One region of the Micromonospora sp. H33 genome, then DNA from elsewhere that is predicted to be linked to it. Evidence: riboswitches for the same ligand, from Rfam matches in the RefSeq annotation. Region 1 holds a riboswitch; the other holds the start of a gene.
The links. A riboswitch is a leader RNA that binds a small molecule or an ion and turns the genes downstream of it on or off. The one in region 1 is predicted to bind thiamine pyrophosphate.
Positions count from the first base shown of each region.

Region 2: it holds a riboswitch for thiamine pyrophosphate, as region 1 does, so the genes downstream of both, ACTMS0_RS05970 (ECF transporter S component) here and thiE (thiamine phosphate synthase) in region 1, are expected to answer to the same signal.

Region 1 covers NZ_JBQHDE010000003.1:364,074-373,042, reverse strand. The annotation lists gene ACTMS0_RS10980 (hypothetical protein) at 1-701, shown strand, start outside; gene thiC (phosphomethylpyrimidine synthase ThiC) at 929-2,521, opposite strand; gene thiD (bifunctional hydroxymethylpyrimidine kinase/phosphomethylpyrimidine kinase) at 2,539-3,327, opposite strand; gene ACTMS0_RS10965 (thiamine phosphate synthase) at 3,324-3,974, opposite strand; gene ACTMS0_RS10960 (thiazole synthase) at 4,046-4,822, opposite strand; gene thiS (sulfur carrier protein ThiS) at 4,819-5,019, opposite strand; gene thiO (glycine oxidase ThiO) at 5,010-6,155, opposite strand; gene thiE (thiamine phosphate synthase) at 6,149-6,775, opposite strand; TPP riboswitch at 6,770-6,878, opposite strand; gene ACTMS0_RS10940 (ThuA domain-containing protein) at 7,201-8,969, shown strand, end outside.
Region 2 covers NZ_JBQHDE010000002.1:77,395-86,363, reverse strand. The annotation lists gene ACTMS0_RS05980 (TIGR03943 family putative permease subunit) at 1-453, opposite strand, end outside; gene ACTMS0_RS05975 (permease) at 450-1,448, opposite strand; TPP riboswitch at 1,697-1,802, shown strand; gene ACTMS0_RS05970 (ECF transporter S component) at 1,875-2,465, shown strand; gene ACTMS0_RS05965 (ABC transporter ATP-binding protein) at 2,562-4,016, shown strand; gene ACTMS0_RS05960 (energy-coupling factor transporter transmembrane component T family protein) at 4,013-4,813, shown strand; gene ACTMS0_RS05955 (PHP domain-containing protein) at 4,937-6,628, shown strand; gene ACTMS0_RS05950 (hypothetical protein) at 6,625-7,137, shown strand; gene ACTMS0_RS05945 (hypothetical protein) at 7,185-7,412, opposite strand; gene gndA (NADP-dependent phosphogluconate dehydrogenase) at 7,853-8,969, shown strand, end outside.

The DNA of each region.
Region 1 (8,969 bases):
TCGCCACGGCCCGGCGCGCCGGCCCGACGGAGAGCCGCCCGACGGAGAGCCGCCCGACGTCAGGAACCGCATCGACCGCAGAGGGCCCGATGACCGCAGGCACGGCCTCGGGCCACGCGTTGGCCGGAGATTCGGTGACCGGTGGCGACGCGACGCCGGGAGACACAACCGGGCCGACGCCGGCAGACACAACCGGGCCGACGCCGGCAGACGCAACCCGGCCGACGCCGGGAGACACAACCGGGCCGACGCCGGCAGACGCAACCCGGCCGACGCCGGGAGACGCGACCGGGCCGACGCCGGGAGACGCAACCGGCCCGGTGCCGGTGAGCACGACGGCCGGAGGCGACTCCAGCCCGTCCGTCGCCGACCGGCCGGCCGCCGCGTTCGCGGGTGCCGACGGCCGGGCCGCGGGCGGGCCCTCGTCACCCTCGGCCGGGCAGGTCGCCGGCGATTCCGCGTCGGCCAGTCACGGCGGATCCGAGGAGCGGCCGGAGCCGAAGCGGCGCGGCCTGTTCCGGCGAAACCGGTCCCGGGCCGACCAGGCCGACGCATCCGCGGACGCGGAGCCACTGCCGGCGCAGGACGAGGAGTTCGTCGACTGGGTCACCGGCCTGAGCAAGCCGTTGCCGGACAACGAGCCGGAGCAGGAGACTGCCCGCCGCTCCCTGCGCTCGACCGGCCGCCACCACCGCGACTGAGCCCCCCACCTGCCCTCCTTTGCTCTGCGTCAACCGACGCAACAGACGCCGCCTGACGTCGTTGCGCCGGTTGAAGCAGAGCAAAGGGGCCCATGCCGCCGGCTGACCGACCGCATCGATCATGACTCTGTCGGCGGGACACGCCGGGCGGCGACAGTGCCGACAATGTCATGATCGACCGCGAGCGGGCAGCAGGCTGGCCCGTCACCGGGCGGCCGGGCGGCGGGTCACGCCAGGGGTAGGTAGACGCGGCCGCCCGCCGCCACGAACTCCTCGGACTTGTCCTTCATGCCGCGGGCCGCGTACTCCTTGAGCTCCTGGGTGATCTTCATGGAGCAGAACTTCGGCCCGCACATCGAGCAGAAGTGCGCCGTCTTCGCCGGCTCGGCGGGCAACGTGGCGTCGTGGTACGCACGCGCGGTCTCCGGGTCCAGCGAGAGGTTGAACTGGTCCTCCCACCGGAACTCGAACCGCGCCTTCGACAGAGCGTCGTCCCACGCCTGCGCGCCCGGGTGGCCCTTGGCCAGGTCCGCCGCGTGCGCCGCGATCTTGTACGCGATCACACCGGCCTTCACGTCGTCCCGGTCCGGCAGCCCGAGGTGCTCCTTCGGCGTGACGTAGCAGAGCATCGCCGTGCCGAACATGCCGATCATCGCCGCGCCGATCGCCGACGTGATGTGGTCGTACGCGGGCGCGATGTCCGTGGTCAGCGGACCGAGCGTGTAGAACGGCGCCTCATGGCACCACTCCTGCTGGAGGTCCACGTTCTCCTTGATCTTGTGCATCGGCACGTGCCCCGGACCCTCGATCATCACCTGGACGTCGTACTCCCACGCCACCTTCGTCAGCTCCCCGAGAGTGCGAAGCTCCGCGAACTGCGCCTCGTCGTTGGCGTCCGCGATCGAGCCGGGCCGCAGGCCGTCGCCGAGTGAGAACGTCACGTCGTACCGGGCCAGGATCTCGCACAGCTCCCGGAAGTTCGTGTAGAGGAAGTTCTCCTCGTGGTGGGCCAGGCACCAGGCCGCCATGATCGAGCCGCCCCGCGACACGATGCCGGTCACCCGACCGACGGCCAGCGGCACGTACGGCAGCAGCACACCCGCGTGCACCGTCATGTAGTCGACGCCCTGCTCGGCCTGCTCGATGACGGTCTCCCGGAACACCTCCCAGCTCAGCTTCACCGGGTCACCACCGACCTTCTCCAGCGCCTGGTAGATCGGCACCGTGCCGATCGGCACCGGCGAGTTCCGCACGATCGCCTCGCGCGTCTCGTGGATCCGCTTGCCGGTCGACAGGTCCATCACGGTGTCCGCGCCCCACCGCGTCGCCCAGGTCAGCTTCTCCACCTCCTCGGCGATCGACGAGGTGACCGCCGAGGTGCCGATGTTGGCGTTGACCTTGACCAGGAACGCCTTGCCGATGATCGCCGGTTCGCACTCCGGGTGGTTGACGTTCAACGGCAGGACCGCCCGGCCGGCCGCGATCTCGTCGCGTACGAACTCCGGCGCCATGCCCTCCCGGATCGCGACGAACTCCATCTCCGGCGTGACGACGCCCGCCCGGGCGTACGCGAGCTGCGTCGGCCGTTTCCCATCCACTCCGGCCAGTGGAGTACCCGCACCGCGCACCGGGGCGACGTCCCCGCGTGACGCGATCCACGGTCCGCGCAGCGGCGGCAGCCCGACCTCCGGATCCGAACCCGGCCCGGACGTGTCGTAGAGCCGCACCGGCGGGTTGTCACCGGTGAGGTCGACCTCGGCGAACGGCACCTGGACGTCCGGCCGTGAACCCTCGACGTAGACCTTGCGACGTGCCTGCATGACAGCCTCCCTGTCGGTCAAGCGGACCAGCCGAAGTGATCCAGCGGTCCGCGTCCCGCGCCCAACTCCCAGTCCCGGGCACCGGTCAGTGCCCGGGTGACGTACTCCTTGGCGGTGGCGACCGCCGCCGGCACCGGGTCGCCCAGCGCGAGCCGGACGGCGACGGCCGCCGAGAACGAACATCCGGTCCCGTGGTTGTGCCGGGTCGGCACCCGGGGCGCGCGGAGCAGGGTGGTGACGCCGGCGCCGTGCAGCACGTCGACCGCCTCGCCGTCCGCGTCCACGTCGCCGCCGGTGACCACGACGTGCTCCGGGCCGCCCGCGGCGAGGGCCTCGGCGGCGGCCACCATCTCCTCGACCGTGGACACCGGGCGTCCGGTGATGGCCGCGGCCTCCGCGCAGTTCGGCGTCGCCACCTTCGCGTACGGCAGCAGCCGCTCCACCGCAGCGACCACGCCCAGTGCGTGTCCACTCGTCGCGACCAGCACCGGGTCGACGACGAGGTGCGGCAGCCGGCCGTCCTTCGCCGCGTCGGCGACGACGTCGGCGATCGCCGGGGTGCCCAGCATGCCGGTCTTGACCGCCCGGACGGCGAAGTCGGCGAGCACGCTGTCCAACTGGTCGGTGACCGTGCGCGGCGGCAGCGGCAGGACGGCGTCGACACCGCGGGTGTTCTGGGCGGTGACAGCCGTGAGGACGCTGGTGCCGTACGCCCCGAGCGCCGCGAAGACCTTCAGGTCGGCCTGGATGCCGGCGCCGCCGCCCGAGTCGGAGCCGGCAATCGTGAGGATGGTGTACGGGGTCACTGTGCTCTCTCCGTGGTTGCGTTTGAGGGCCGCGGCCGACCATGGGCCCGGGCGAAGGCGCGAGTGAGCGTGGCGGCCGCCTCGGCGGCGTCGTCGGCTCGCATGACCGCACCCAGCACCGCGACCCCTGCCGCTCCCGCCTCGACACAGTCGTGCACCTGCTGCGGGGTCTCCACACCACCCAGTGCGAGGACCGGCGCCGGACTGACCTCGATCAGCCTGCGCAGCCCGTCCGGGCGCAGGGGTGGGCCGTAGCCGGGTTTGGTCCGCGTGGGGTAGACGGGTGAGAGGGTGGCGTAGTCCTCGGTGGTGAGTCGGGTGAGCTCCGCCTCGTCGTGGCAGGACCGGCCGACCAGGCCGAGGGGCGGCGGCGGGTACGGGCCGGCGGCGGGCAGGTGGACGCCGTCCCCGTCGAGCGGATCCGGGCCGGCGACGATCAGGGTGCCGCCGACGTCGGCGAGGATCGCGCGCAGGTCGGCGGCGAGAGCGGCCCGTTCGGGGCGGGGCAGGTCCTTCTCCCGCAGCACCACCCACCGCACTCCCCCGGCCACCGCGCCCGCGACCACGTCGACGAGCGGCGATCGCGCCACGCGGCGGTCGGTGAGCAGCACGACGCCCGTCGGCGTCGCGCCGGCAGCCGACGAGATCTTGGAAGGAAACGGCCCTTGGAGGGGCCGGAATCCGCCAAGATCTCGGGTGCCCAGGCCCGGCGACGCGGTCACAGGTCCGGCCTGCCCTCGTCCGGCGTGGAGGCGAGGGCGTGGAAGCGACGGGGGATCCGGCCGGCCCCGTATGCCAGGCGGCCCGCCTCGACCGCGTACCGCATCGCCGTCGCCATCGCCACCGGGTCGGCGGCGCGCGTCACCGCGCTGGCCAGCAGCACCGCGTCGCAGCCCAGCTCCATGGCGAGGGCCGCGTCGGACGCGGTGCCGATGCCGGCGTCCAGGATCACCGGCACGTCCACGCTCTGCCGGATGAGCCGGATGTGGTGCGGGTTGGACACCCCCAGCCCGGACCCGATCGGCGACCCCGCCGGCATCACGGCCGCGCAGCCCACGTCGGCGAGGCGGCGGGCCAGGATCGGGTCGTCCGAGGTGTACGGCAGCACGGTGAACCCGTCGCCGACCAGTTCCTCGGCGGCGCGCAGCAACTCCACCCCGTCGGGCAGCAGCGTGCGCTCGTCGCCGATCACCTCAAGCTTGACCCAGTCGGTGTCGAACGCCTCCCGCGCCAGGTGGGCCACCTTCACCGCCTCGCCGGCCGTGTAGCAGCCGGCCGTGTTGGGCAGCAGCCGCACCCCGCAGCGGTCGAGAAGGTCCAGCAGGCCACCCGAGCCGCCGGAGGTGTCGACCCGGCGCAGGGCGAGGGTGACCAGCTCGGTGCCGGACGCCCGGATCGCCTGCTCCAGCACGTGCAGGTTGGCCGCCCCGCCGGTGCCGAGGACCAGCCGCGACGTGAACGTGACGCCGCCCAGCTCGAAGCCCACGGCGCTCACCCGCCCTGCGCGGCGCTGAGCACCTCGACCCGGTCGCCGTCACCAAGCAGGGTCGCCGACCAGCCGCCACGCGGCACCACCTCGCCGTTGACGGCGACGGCGAGGCCGCGCTCCTGGTCGGTGACGTCGCGGACGAGGTCGGCGACGGTCGAGCCGCCGGGCAGGGTACGCCCGGCCCCGTTCACGGTCAGTTCCACGGGTGTCCCTCCTCAGAGCCTGTCGGGGCGAAGCGGTCCGGGGCGAAGGGGGCGAGCAGCGGATCCGGCTCGCCGGTGACGATCAGGTCGGTGATCAGGTCGGCCGTGACCGGGGTGAGCACGATCCCGTGACGGTGGTGCCCGGTGGCGGCGAGCACGTCCGGCCGGCCCGGCAGCGGGCCGAGGATCGGCGCGTTGTCCGGCGTGCCGGGGCGGAGGCCGGCGAGGGTCTCGACCAGGTCGTACTCGCCCAGCTCCGGCACCAGGTCGACGGCCGCGCGGAGCAGGCGCAGCACCGCTCCGGCGGACACCGTCGTGTCGGTGCGCTCCTCGACGGTCGCCCCGACCACCACCTCCCCGCCGCCCCGGGGGACGAGGTAGACGTGCTCGCCGTCCGCGTACCCCCGGATCACGTGCCGGAAGCCCGGCGCGACGCCGCCGGGCGCGCGGAGCCGGAGCACCTGGCCCTTCACCGGGCGGACCGGCAGCCCGGTCAGCGCGGCGGCGCCGCAACCGGCCGCGACCACCGTGACGCCGGCGGCCACGTCGGACAGCCGGCGGACCGGGCTGGCCACCAGCGTCGCGCCGGCCCGCTCGGCGGCGGTCCGCAGCGCCGGCACCAGGCGCCGGGGGTCCACCTGGTGGTCGGTGGCGGCGAGGGCGCCGCCGCGCACGCGGGGCGCGAGCGCGGGCTCGCGGTCCCGCAGCTCAGAGGGGCGCAGCACGGTCACCGGCAGGCCGAGCCCCTGCTGGTACGCCCACAACCGTCGTGCCTCGGCCAGGTCGTCGGCGGTGAGCCCGACCATGAGCGTGCCGTCGGCGCGGTAGCCGAGGTCGGCGCCGGAGGCGTCGGCCAGCTCGGCGGCGAACGCCGGCCAGCGGGCGGCCGAGGCGGTGAGCAGGCCGGTCAGCTCGTGCTCGCCGAAGTACGCCTCGGCGACCGGTGCGAGCATCCCGGCGGCGACGTGCGCGGCACCCGACCCGGGCGCCGGGTCGTGCACGACGACCCGCAGGCCGCGCGCGGCGCACCGCCAGGCGATCGCCAGCCCGACCGGCCCGGCCCCCACCACCGCCACGTCGGGAAGGAAGGGCCCCTTCTTAACGCCTGCGGTAGTAAAAGGGTCCCTTCCTAACACGTCAGCGCCTTGAGCAGCTCGGTGGTGGCGCGGGCGGGGTCGGCCGCCCCGGAGAGCGCGCCGATCACCGCCACCCCGTACGCGCCGGCCCCCCGCAGGGCGGGCACGTCCTCCGCCGTCACTCCCCCGATGGCGATCACCGGCACGCTGACCGCCGCGGCGACCGCCCGGACACCGGCCACGCCGATCGCCGTCGGGAGCCCGTCCTTCGTCGAGGTGGGCCGGTACGGCCCGACCCCCAGGTAGCTGGCCCCGGCGGCGACCGCCTCGGCGGCGGTGCCCGGGTCACGTGCCGTGGCGCCGAGGACGGCCGCCGATCCCAGCACCGCACGGGCCGCACCGACCGGCAGGTCGTCGGCGCCCACGTGCCCACCGTCGGCACCGACCGCCAGCGCCACGTGGAGCCGGTCGTTCACCAGGCAGGTCGACCCGTACCGCGCGCACAGGACGACGGCCCGGCGGGCCAGGTCGTACGCCTCCCGGTCGGTCGCGTCGTCGGTCACCCGGACCTGGACGACCAGCTCGGCACGGGCCACCGGCAGGGCGGCCCGGAGCACCGCGAGCGGGTTCCGCCCGGGACGGGTGTCGGTGATGAGATGCAGTCGCCCGAGGGACGGCACGGCAACACTCCTCCCTGCGCCGGCATTACCCGGATCAGGTTCGACGGTCGGGGGCTCACAGCCCCCCTCTCAGCCCGGTCCACCGGGCTCCCGTGGGTCACTTGCCTGTCACCGTACGGCAGATGTGCCGGGCTGCCAAGGCGCGGTTTCGGCGGAGTGCCGCCGGTGGATGTGCTAACCGGAGCCGGTTCCGCCCGCCCCGACGGTCGGTTTGCACTGTCCTGGCTGGATTGACGTCCGCCGTTGCCGAAACGTTATCCATCGAAGCCTTGCTAAGAACTGAGCCAACCGAACTAGTTTGTTCAGCGAGTCGACATAATGCCGGAACGGCGCCCTGGCACGGCGTCCCGACCGGCTCCATCCGGGACGGTCTTCGGCGAGCCGGCCCCCGCGACCCCTGTCCAGTCAGGACAAAGGAGACCGGAGTGTCCCGACCACGCCGTGCCCGCGTACCCGTCACCGCCACCTTGCTCACCCTCGGGCTCGCCGCGACCATGCTCGTCGCCGCGCCCACCGCGCAGGCCGCCCCTGTTGCCCAGGCCGCCCCTGTTGCCCAGGCCGCCCCCACCGCGCCGGTCGCGCCGGTCGCGGCTCCCGCCCCGAACGCCGCCGCCGACGACCCTTTCTCGGTCCTGGTGTTCTCCAAGACCGCCGGCTTCCGGCACGACTCCATCCCCACCGGTATCGCCGCGATCCAGCAGCTCGGCGCGGAGCACGGCTTCACCGTCGACACCACCGAGGACGGCGCCGCGTTCACCGACGAGAACCTCGCCCGGTACCGGGCGGTCGTCTGGCTCTCCACCACCGGTGACGTGCTCGACCCCGACCAGCAGGCGGCGTTCGAGCGCTACGTCCGCGCCGGCGGCGGGTACGCCGGCATCCACGCCGCCTCCGACACCGAGTACAGCTGGTCCTGGTACGGGGAGCTGGTGGGCGCCTACTTCGCCAGCCACCCGGCCAACCAGCAGGCCACGGTCAAGGTGGAGGACCACGCGCACGAGTCCACCGCCCACCTGCCGGAGCGCTGGTCCCGGTTCGACGAGTGGTACAACTACCAGTCCAACCCGCGCGGCGACGTGCACGTGCTGGCGACCCTCGACGAGACCAGCTACTCCCCGGGTGCGGGTGCGATGGGTCACGACCACCCGATCGCCTGGTGCCAGGACTTCGACGGCGGGCGGGCCTGGTACACCGGCGGCGGGCACACCCGCGAGTCGTACGCCGAGCCGGAGTTCCTCGCGCACCTGCTCGGCGGCATCCGCACCGCCGCCGGGGTGCAGGACGCCGACTGCGGCGCGTCGCTGACCGAGAGCTTCGAGAAGGTGACGCTGGACAGCAACACCAGCAACCCGATGGAGCTGGACGTCGCCCCCGACGGCCGGGTCTTCTACATCGAGCGTGACGGCCGGGTGCAGATCGTCAAGCCGGACACCGGCAGCACGGTCACCGCCCTCGACCTCGACGTGTTCACCGGCAACGAGGACGGCCTGATCGGCATCCGGCTCGACCCGGACTTCGCCACCAACCGGTGGGTGTACCTGTACTACGCCCCGAACGACGGGGTGGCGCGCAACCTGCTGTCCCGGTTCACGGTGACCGGGGACACGATCGACCCGGCCAGCGAGAAGCAGGTCCTCCGCGTCGACACCCAGCGCAACACCTGCTGTCACGCCGGCGGCAGCATGGCCTTCGACCGGGCCGGCAATCTCTACCTGGCCACCGGCGACAACACCAACCCGTTCCAGTCCGACGCGTACACCCCGATCGACGAGCGTCCGGGGCGGGCCGACTACGACGCGCAGCGCACCTCCGGCAACACCAACGACCTGCGCGGCAAGGTCATCCGGATCCACCCCGAGGACGACGGGACGTACACCGTGCCGGCGGGGAACCTCTTCCCGCCGGGCACCGCGAAGACCCGGCCGGAGATCTACGCCATGGGCTTCCGTAACCCGTTCCGGATCGGCGTTGACCCGGGCACCGACACGCTCTACGTCGCCGACTACGGGCCGGACGCCGCCTCGGCCAACCCCAACCGGGGACCGGAGGGGACGGTGGAGTGGAACATCGTCGCCACCCCCGGCAACTACGGCTGGCCGTACTGCACCGGCGCGAACTACGCCTACAACGACTACCAGTTCCCGTCCGGCCCGAGCGACGCGAAGTTCGACTGCGCCGCACCGGTGAACGACTC
Region 2 (8,969 bases), on a different contig from region 1:
GCCCTTGTCGAACAGCGCCCGCGAGGCGTAGTCGAGCACGCTCACCGGGGCCGGGTCGCCCTCGGGCAGCGGCGGGTAGTCCGACGGCTGCTGCTGGCTGGAGAGGGCGGTGCCGGCCTGGCCGGCCGCGTACGAGCCCAGGGCCGGCGGTGCGACGAGCAGCAGGCCGAGCACCGGCAGGATGAGCAGCCAGCCGACCCGCGGCTCGTGGTGGGCGTGGCCGTGGTCGTGGTGGTCGTCGTCGGGTCCGTCCCCGGTGGCCGCGACGCGGGGGGCCGGGCGCAGCTCGTACCAGAGGGTCATGACGGCGGCGGCGACCAGCAGCACCCCGGCGGCGATCAGGAAGGGACGCAGCCCCTCCTTGACGTAGTTGAGGTAGAGGTCGGTGAAGCAGGCCCGGATCACCGCGCCGCCGAGCAGCAGCAGGACCACCGCCTGCGCCTGGCGGTTCACAGCAGCACCGCCCCGGTGCCGACGGCGACCGCCACCGCCACCGCGAAGGTGGCCGGCGCGAACCGCAGCGCGAACCGCCGGCCGAAGACCCCGGCCTGCATCGAGATGAGCTTGAGATCCACCATCGGACCCACCACCAGGAACACCAGCCGGGACGTGAGCGAGAACTGTGACAGCGAGGCCGCGACGAAGGCGTCCGCCTCCGAGCAGATGGAGAGGAGGACGGCGAGCACCGCCAGCGCCAGCACCGACAGCACCGCGTTGTCGGCGAGGGTCTGCAACCACCGCTCGGGCACCAGCACGTTGATGCTGGCGGCGGCCATCGCCCCGAGGACGAGGAAGCCGCCGGCGTGCGTGACGTCGTGCCGGACCGCCGCCCAGAACGCCCGGCCGCGGGAGGCGTCGTCCAGTTCCGGCCGGCGGGGAAGCCGGATCCAGTCGGCCCGGCCGAGGCGCAGCCACAGCCAGCCCATCACCATCGCCACGACCAGGCTGGCCAGCCCCCGGGCGAGGACCATCTCCGGGTTGTTCGGGAAGGCGACCGCGGTGGCGGTGAGCACGATCGGGTTGATGGCCGGTGCGGCGAGCAGGAACGCCAGCGCGGCGGCCGGGGTGACGCCCCGCCGGATCAGCGACCCGGCGATCGGCACCGACCCGCACTCGCAGCCGGGCAGCACCACGCCGGCCGCGCTGGCCACCGGCACCGCGGCGGCCGGGTGCTTCGGCAAGGCCCGCGCCCAGAACGACCGGGGCACGAAGACCGCGATCACCGCGGAGAGGAGCACGCCGAACACCAGGAAGGGCACCGCCTGCACCATCACCGAGACGAACACCGTCGTCCAGGTCTGGAGCCGGGGCGTCGAGAGCGCGCCGGCGAGCGGCTCCCGGAAGATGATCAACAGCACCAGCAGCGCGGCGAGGACCTCGACCGACCCGATCCGGTCCCCCAGCCACCGCCGGGGCTCGTCACCGCCGGCCGGCGGCGGCTCCTTCAGGGGTACGTTCGGCGTGGCCAGGCCGACCGGGGCGGTCGTGGTGGTGCCGTCGGGTATGCCGGCGGCGGGCGTTTCCGGTGTCACGTGCTCTTCCCTCTGCCGGGTGGCGGACCGGCGGCCTGAGATTACCGGCCGGAGCGGGCCCGGTCGATGGACTCCGCGAGAAGACCCACCATTCCCGCCCTGAACTGCGCGTAGATCACTTTGCCGGGTGATCTTCAGGGGTGTTAGCGTCGGTGGGACAACTTCACATCCGACAGGGGAGCGCACAGCGCTGAGAGTGCGGGCGGAGCCCGCAGACCCTCGAACCTGATCTGGGTAATGCCAGCGCAGGGAGTTCGGTCGACCTCCAGCCGCGCCGCCGTCCGGTTACACCGGGCGCGGCGTGCGTCTTCTCCTGGTTCGCATCAAGAACTGGGAGCACTCATGACTCAACCCACCACCACCCGGTGGCGCACCGTCGACGTGATCGTCGCAGCCGTCATCGCGGTGGCCTTCGGCGTCATCTTCTGGGCCTGGGGCCTGCTCTGGCGGGGTGTCGACCCGGCCTTCGCCTTCTTCCCGGCGGCCCAGGCGATCATGTACGGCGTCTGGCTGGTGCCCGCCGTCCTCGGTGGCCTGGTGATCCGCAAGCCCGGTGCGGCGCTGTTCTGCGAGGCGGTCGCCGCGACCGTCTCCGCGCTGCTCGGCTCGGAGTGGGGCGGCATCACGATCGTCCAGGGCCTGATCCAGGGGCTCGGGGCCGAACTGGCGTTCGCGGCGTTCCGCTACCGCTCGTTCCGGCTGCCGACCGCGCTCCTCGCCGGTGCGTTGACCGGTCTCGGCGCCGCGCTGTTCGACTTCTTCGTCTGGAACGTCGACTACGCGCTGGGCAGCTACCGGATCCCGTACGCGCTGCTCACGATCGTCAGCGCGACGCTGATCGCGGGCGCCGGGGCCTGGTACCTGACCCGCGCCCTGGCCGGTACGGGTGCCCTGGACCGCTTCCCGGCCGGCCGCGAACGCGCCGCCATCTGAGCGCCCAGTGTCGATCATGAGGTTGACGGCACCAACGGAGATCCACATCGCCGTCAACCTCATGATCGACGGGGTGGGGCGAGGAGGGAGCGCGCCGTGGCGGCGGTGACGCTGCGGGGGTTCGGCTGGCGGCACGCCGGGCGGAAGCGGTGGGCGCTGCGTGGCGTGGACCTGCGGGTGGAGCACGGGGAGCGGGTACTGCTGCTCGGGCCGTCCGGGGCGGGGAAGAGCACCTTGCTCACCGCGCTGGCCGGGCTGCTGCCCGAGGACACCGGCGAGCAGGAGGGCACCGTCGAGATCGACGGGCTGGACCCGCCCAAGGCCCGCGAGCGGGTGGGCGTCGTCTTCCAGGACCCGGAGAGCCAACTGGTGATGGCCCGCTCCGGCGACGACGTCGCGTTCGGGCTGGAGAACCGCGGGGTGCCCGCCGAGGAGATCTGGCCCCGGGTGGACGAGGCGCTGCGCCGGGTCGGCTTCCCGTACGACCGGGACCGCCCCACGGCCGCGCTCTCCGGCGGGGAGCAGCAGCGCCTCGCCCTGGCCGGGGTACTCGCCCTGCGCCCGGGTCTGCTGCTGCTCGACGAGCCCACCGCCAACCTGGACCCGACCGGGGCGGCCCTGGTCCGCGACGCGGTCGCCCGGGTACTGGACGCCGACACCACCCTGATCCTCGTCGAGCACCGGGTGGCCGAGTCGCTGCCGCTGGTCGACCGGGTGGTCGTGCTCGAAGCGGGCGGCGGCGTCCGGGCCGACGGCACCCCGGAGGCGGTCTTCGCCGCCCACGGCGACGCGCTCGCCGCCGAGGGGGTGTGGGTGCCCGGCCGCCCGGTACCGCCCCGCCGCGCCACCGCGCCGGCCGGCGACGTGCTGCTCGCCGCCGAACGGCTCGGCCTGCCGCCCCGGCTGGGCGCCGTCGACCTGGCCGTACGCGCCGGCGAGGCGCTCGCCGTCCGCGGTCCCAACGGCGCCGGCAAGTCCACCCTCGCCCTCCTGCTGGGCGGGCTGCTCAAGCCCGGCACGGGCCGGGTCACCGCCACCGCCGAACTGGCCGGCGGCGACGCCCGTACTCCCCCGCACCGCTGGCGGGCACCGGCGCTGGCCCGCCGGATCGGCTCGGTCTTCCAGGACCCGGAGCACCAGTTCGTCACGGGTACGGTCTTCGACGAGCTGGCCCTCGGCCCCCGCCGCGTCGGCCGCACCGAGGCCGAGGTCCGCTCCACCGTGGACGAGTTGCTGTCGCGGTTGCGGCTGTCGGCGCTCGCGGCCGCGAACCCGTACACCCTGTCCGGTGGCGAGGCGCGGCGGCTGAGCGTGGCGACGGCCCTGGCCACGGCACCCCGCCTGCTGATCTGCGACGAACCCACGTTCGGCCAGGACCGGCGGACATGGCTGGAGCTGGTGGACCTCTTCGCCGGCCTGCGCGACGCGGGGCACGGCCTGGTGACGGTGACCCACGACGCGGAGTTCGTCGCCGCCCTCGCCGACCGCCACGTCCGGCTGGAGCGCCACGTCGGCCCGGCCCCGCACGACCCCACCGGGGGAACACCGTGATCGGCCTGGAGCCGGTCGCCCGGCCGGACGCGCCGCTGGCGCGGCGCAACCCGGTGGCGAAGTTCGCCGCGGCGCTGGTCTTCTCGGTCGTCCTGATCGCGACCCTGGACCCGGTGGCCCCGGCGATCGCCATCGCGGTCGAGCTGGCCGTGCTGCCGCTGTTCGGCGTACGCCTGCGAGTGCTGGCCCGGCGGGCGTGGCCGCTGCTGGCCAGCGCGGGCGGCATCCTGGTCACGCTGGTGCTCTTCGCCGCCGAGCGCTCCGGCCGCGTGCTGCTGGACGCCGGTCCGGTGGTGGTGACCTCCGGCGTGCTGCTCACCGCCCTCGGCCTGGTGCTGCGCATGTTCGCGGTGGCGCTGCCGGGGGTGATCGTCGTCGCCACGACGGACCCGACCGACCTGGCCGACGCGCTGGTGCAGAACGCGAAGGCGCCGGCCCGGTTCGCGTACGGCGCGCTGGCCGCGTTCCGGCTGGTGCCGCTGCTCGGTCAGGAGTGGCGGATGATCAGCATGGCGCGGCGGGCCCGGGGGGTCGACGCCGGCCGCAACCCGCTGGCCAGGATGTGCCTCTTCGCCTCGACCGCGTTCACGCTGCTGGTCGGCGCAATCCGCCGGGGCACCCGGCTGGCCGTGGCGATGGACGCGCGCGGGTTCGACGCCACCACCCCGCGTACCGTCGCCCGCCGACAGCACTTCGGCACCGCCGACGCCGTCCTGGTCGCCGGTGCGGCGGCGCTTGCCGGCGCCGCGCTCACCGCCAGCGTCCTCCTCGGCACGTTCCGCCCGCTGATCGGGTGACGGTCGCGGCCGACCGATCAGTGGAATCGCATGTTCGCATGGGTGCAGCGTGCGCGACACGCGATGTTCCCCTGATCGGACGAGATTGGCCGCGACCTCAACGATCGGACGGGAGAGCAGCACATGGGCCACGGCCACGCGCACCACCACGATCACGACCCGGTCGCCGGCACCGACGTACCCCCGGCGCTCGACCTCTCCATTCCGGACCAGGAACTGCCGCCCGCGGACGTCAGCCGGCGCGGCTTCCTGCGGAGCGCCGGCCTGCTGGGCGCCGGCGCGGCCACCACCGTGCTGGCCTCCGGCACGCCCGCCCTCGCGGCGGACCACCACCACGGTCCCGGCGGCGACCACGGCCGCACCGGCGAGTTCCGCTGGCTCGCCGGTGACCACCACATCCACACCCAGTACAGCTCGGACGCCATGTACCGGGTGATCGACCAGGCCCGGCACGCCAACGCGTACGGCCTCGACTGGATGGTGGTCACCGACCACGGCAGCGCGACCCACGCGAAGATCGGCGTGGAGAAGGTCAACCCGGACATCGTCGCCGCGCGGGCCCAGCTCAAGGACCTGCTCATCTACCAGGGCCTGGAGTGGAACATCCCGGCCGCCGAGCACGCGACCGTCTTCGTCCACCCCGGACGCGACGAGGTCGCCGTCCTCAAGGAGTTCGAGAACGCCTTCGACGGCAGCGTCAAGAACGCCGGCGACTCCACCCCGGCCAACGAGGCGCTCGCCATCGCCGGCATCAAGTTCCTCGGCGAGGCGGTCCGCCAACGCCGCGTCGAGGGCGCGCTCTTCCTGGCCAACCACCCGGCCCGGCGGGGCATCGACTCCCCGCACGAGATCCGCGGCTGGCGGGACGCCGACCCCAGCGTGGCGATCGGGATGGAGGGCGCTCCCGGCCACCAGGCCGCCGGCCTCCCGGGCGGCGGCCGGGCCCGCGGCTACTACGACAACAACCCGTCGGCGAACTCCTTCCCCGGCTACCCGCTGGAGAGCTACCGCACCTGGGGCGGGTTCGACTGGATGACCTCCACCGTCGGCGGGCTGTGGGACAGCCTGCTCGCCGAGGGCAAGGCCTGGTGGATCAGCGCCAACTCCGACTCGCACGTCAACTACCTGGACACCTCCCAGCGGGGGCCGGGCAGCGACTTCGCCCTCAACGGCAGGTACAACGACCCGGTGTACGGCCCGGTGATCACCAACGCCGGCGACTACTGGCCCGGCCAGTACAGCCGTACCCACGTCGGGGCGACCTCCTTCGGCTACCGGGCGGTGATGGACGGCCTCCGCGCGGGCCGGGTCTGGGTGGACCATGGCGGCCTGATCAAGGGCCTCGACGTCCGGGCCCGGGTCGCCGGCGACCGGCGCCGGAACTCGGGTACGCCGCTCGGCGGCGTGCTGCGGGTGAGGCGCGGGACGACGGTCGAGGTGACGATCGACATCGACCTGGCCGACACCCCGAACTGGTCGCAGTTCGTGCCCGTGCTCGCCCGGGTCGACGTGATCGCCGGCCGGGTGACCGGGCCGGTCGCCGACAAGGACGCCTTCACCGCCCCGACCACCAGGGTCGTGAAGTCCTTCGAAGTCGCCAAGGGCACCGGCAGGGTCTCCTTCACGCACTCCTTCGGCGGGGCCGACGAGCCGTTCTACCTGCGGATCCGGGGCACGGACGGCAAGCGCAGCCAGACCGGCCTGATGGGGGCGGCCGTCGACCCGTTCGGCCCGGCTCTGGACGTCGTCGGCGCGGCCGACCCGTGGGAGGACCTGTGGTTATACGCGAACCCGATCTGGGTCCTGCCCCTGTGATCCTGGGCATCGACCTCGGGCACCGGACCGTCCGGGAGGCCGAGCACTGGCTGGGTGAGCACGTCGTGCCGCTCGGCCTACCGGACCTGGTCGCCTGCACCCACCTGGTCGCCGAGCCGTACCCGCACGTGGCGCTCAGCATGGCCGTGCCGACGGGGACGGACCGGTTCATCGCGCTACCCGACACTGCCGCCGAACTGCGGACGGCGGCGGCGCGGGCGGCGGGCGAGCACGCCGCCCGTACGGCGGGTCGGGCGGTGCTCTATCCGGGCGCGGACCGGATGATCGGCACCCTCACCGTGGGCGATCTGCTCGCCGCGAGCGCGATCCAGCGGGTCGTGGTGCTCGGCGGCGCGTCGGCCGGGCCGGAGACACCGGTGCACACCCGGGACTTCGTCCGGCCGCAGTGGCAGGCGGGTGAGCTGGTGCTGGTCACCATGCCGCACCACGCCGGGGGCGTTGCGCCGTTCGAGGTGGCGGACCCCACGCCCTGCTGCGCCGACCACTGACGATCGTGGACGGTCACCGTTCGAGGTGACCGTCCACGATCAGCGGATCAGCTACGCCGGAAGGCGTATCGGCGGGCCTGGCCCGCCCGCTGGCCGCGCCCGACGCCGGGCGCGCCGGTGACCGGCGGACCGGCCTTCGGCGGCACCGGGCGGGTGGCCGGCAGGGCCGGGACCGGCGCCACCGCGACCTGGTCGAGGTTCACCGGCGTGAGGTCCGTGACCTCGGGCGCGGGGCGGGTGGTGCGGGACTTCCGGGCGCTGCGCTTGCTGGGCATCCGTGCCTCCTCACTTCGCGGGCTCCCCGGCGCGTGGCCGGTGGACCCGCTGCGTCTCGTGACCGCCGCCGACGGCGGTCCAGCTGCTGCGGACTGACTGCTGCCCGGGAGCGACCACGGAGACACCACCGGCCCGACGGCGGGTGGGGAGACGCGGACGCCCGGGAGCACGCGGGTCAGGCCGCGACGGCGGCGGACCCGGCTCGGGAAAGGGGCGTCACTTGCGCATGACGGCAGCCTAACCCGGGCCGCCGGCGGGGCGCAGCCGAATTACCGGCGTCCGCGGGATCGGGCGGATCCGCGCAGACGGCACGGCCGGAGCGGCACCGGCGACCACCCGCGCCAGGTCGGTGACACACCGTCGGCGACGGAACCCCATCCTCCGGACGCCGCGATACGGTCGCAGCGGCAGGCTGATGACGGCGGAAGGCGGCGGACGGATGACCGAGCAGGCGAGTGCCCAGATCGGGGTGACGGGGCTGGCGGTGATGGGCCGCAACCTGGCCCGGAACCTGGCCCGCAACGGTTTCGCCGTGGCGGTGCACAACCGTTCGCCGGAGCGCACGCGCAGCCTCGTCGCCGAGCACGGGGACGAGGGGCGGTTCGTGCCCGCCGAGTCGCTGGCCGACTTCGTCGCCGCGCTGGAGCGTCCCCGGGCGGTCATCGTGATGGTCAAGGCGGGCGGCCCGACCGACGCGGTCATCGACGAGCTGGTGCCGCTGCTCGACGCCGGCGACATCATCGTGGACTGCGGCAACGCGCACTTCGCCGACACCCGACGCCGCGAGGAGGCGCTGCGCAAGCAGGGGCTGCACTTCGTGGGCACCGGCGTCTCCGGCGGCGAGGAGGGCGCGCTGCGTGGTCCGAGCATCATGCCGGGCGGGTCGGCCGAGTCGTACCGGAAGCTCGGGCCGATCTTCGAGAAGATCGCCGCTCAGGTCGACGGGGTGCCGTGCTGCCGGCACATCGGGCCGGACGGCGCCGGCCACTTCGTGAAGATGGTCCACAACGGCATCGAGTACGCCGACATGCAGCTCATCGCCGAGGCGTACGACCTGCTGCGGGCGGGTCTGGGCGCGGAACCGGCGGAGATCGCGGAGATCTTCCGGGAGTGGAACTCCGGGGAGCTGGAGTCGTTCCTCATCGAGATCACCGCCGACGTGCTCGCGCACGGCGACGCGGCCACCGGGCGCGCGTTCGTCGACGTCGTGCTGGACCAGGCCGAGCAGAAGGGCACCGGCCGCTGGACCGTGCAGAGCGCCCTCGACCTGGGCATCCCGATCACCGGCATCGCCGAGGCGACGTTCGCGCGGTCGCTCTCCGGCCACGCCCACCAGCGGGAGGCCGCGCGCCAGGCGTTCCCCGAGGCGGGCGCGACGTGGCGGGTCGAGGACCGGGAGACCTTCGTCGAGGACGTACGGCGCGCGCTGCTGGCCAGCAAGATCGTCGCGTACGCGCAGGGCTTCGACCAGATCCGCGCCGGCAGCCGGGAGTACGACTGGGACATCGACCTGGGCGGCACGGCGACGATCTGGCGGGGCGGCTGCATCATCCGGG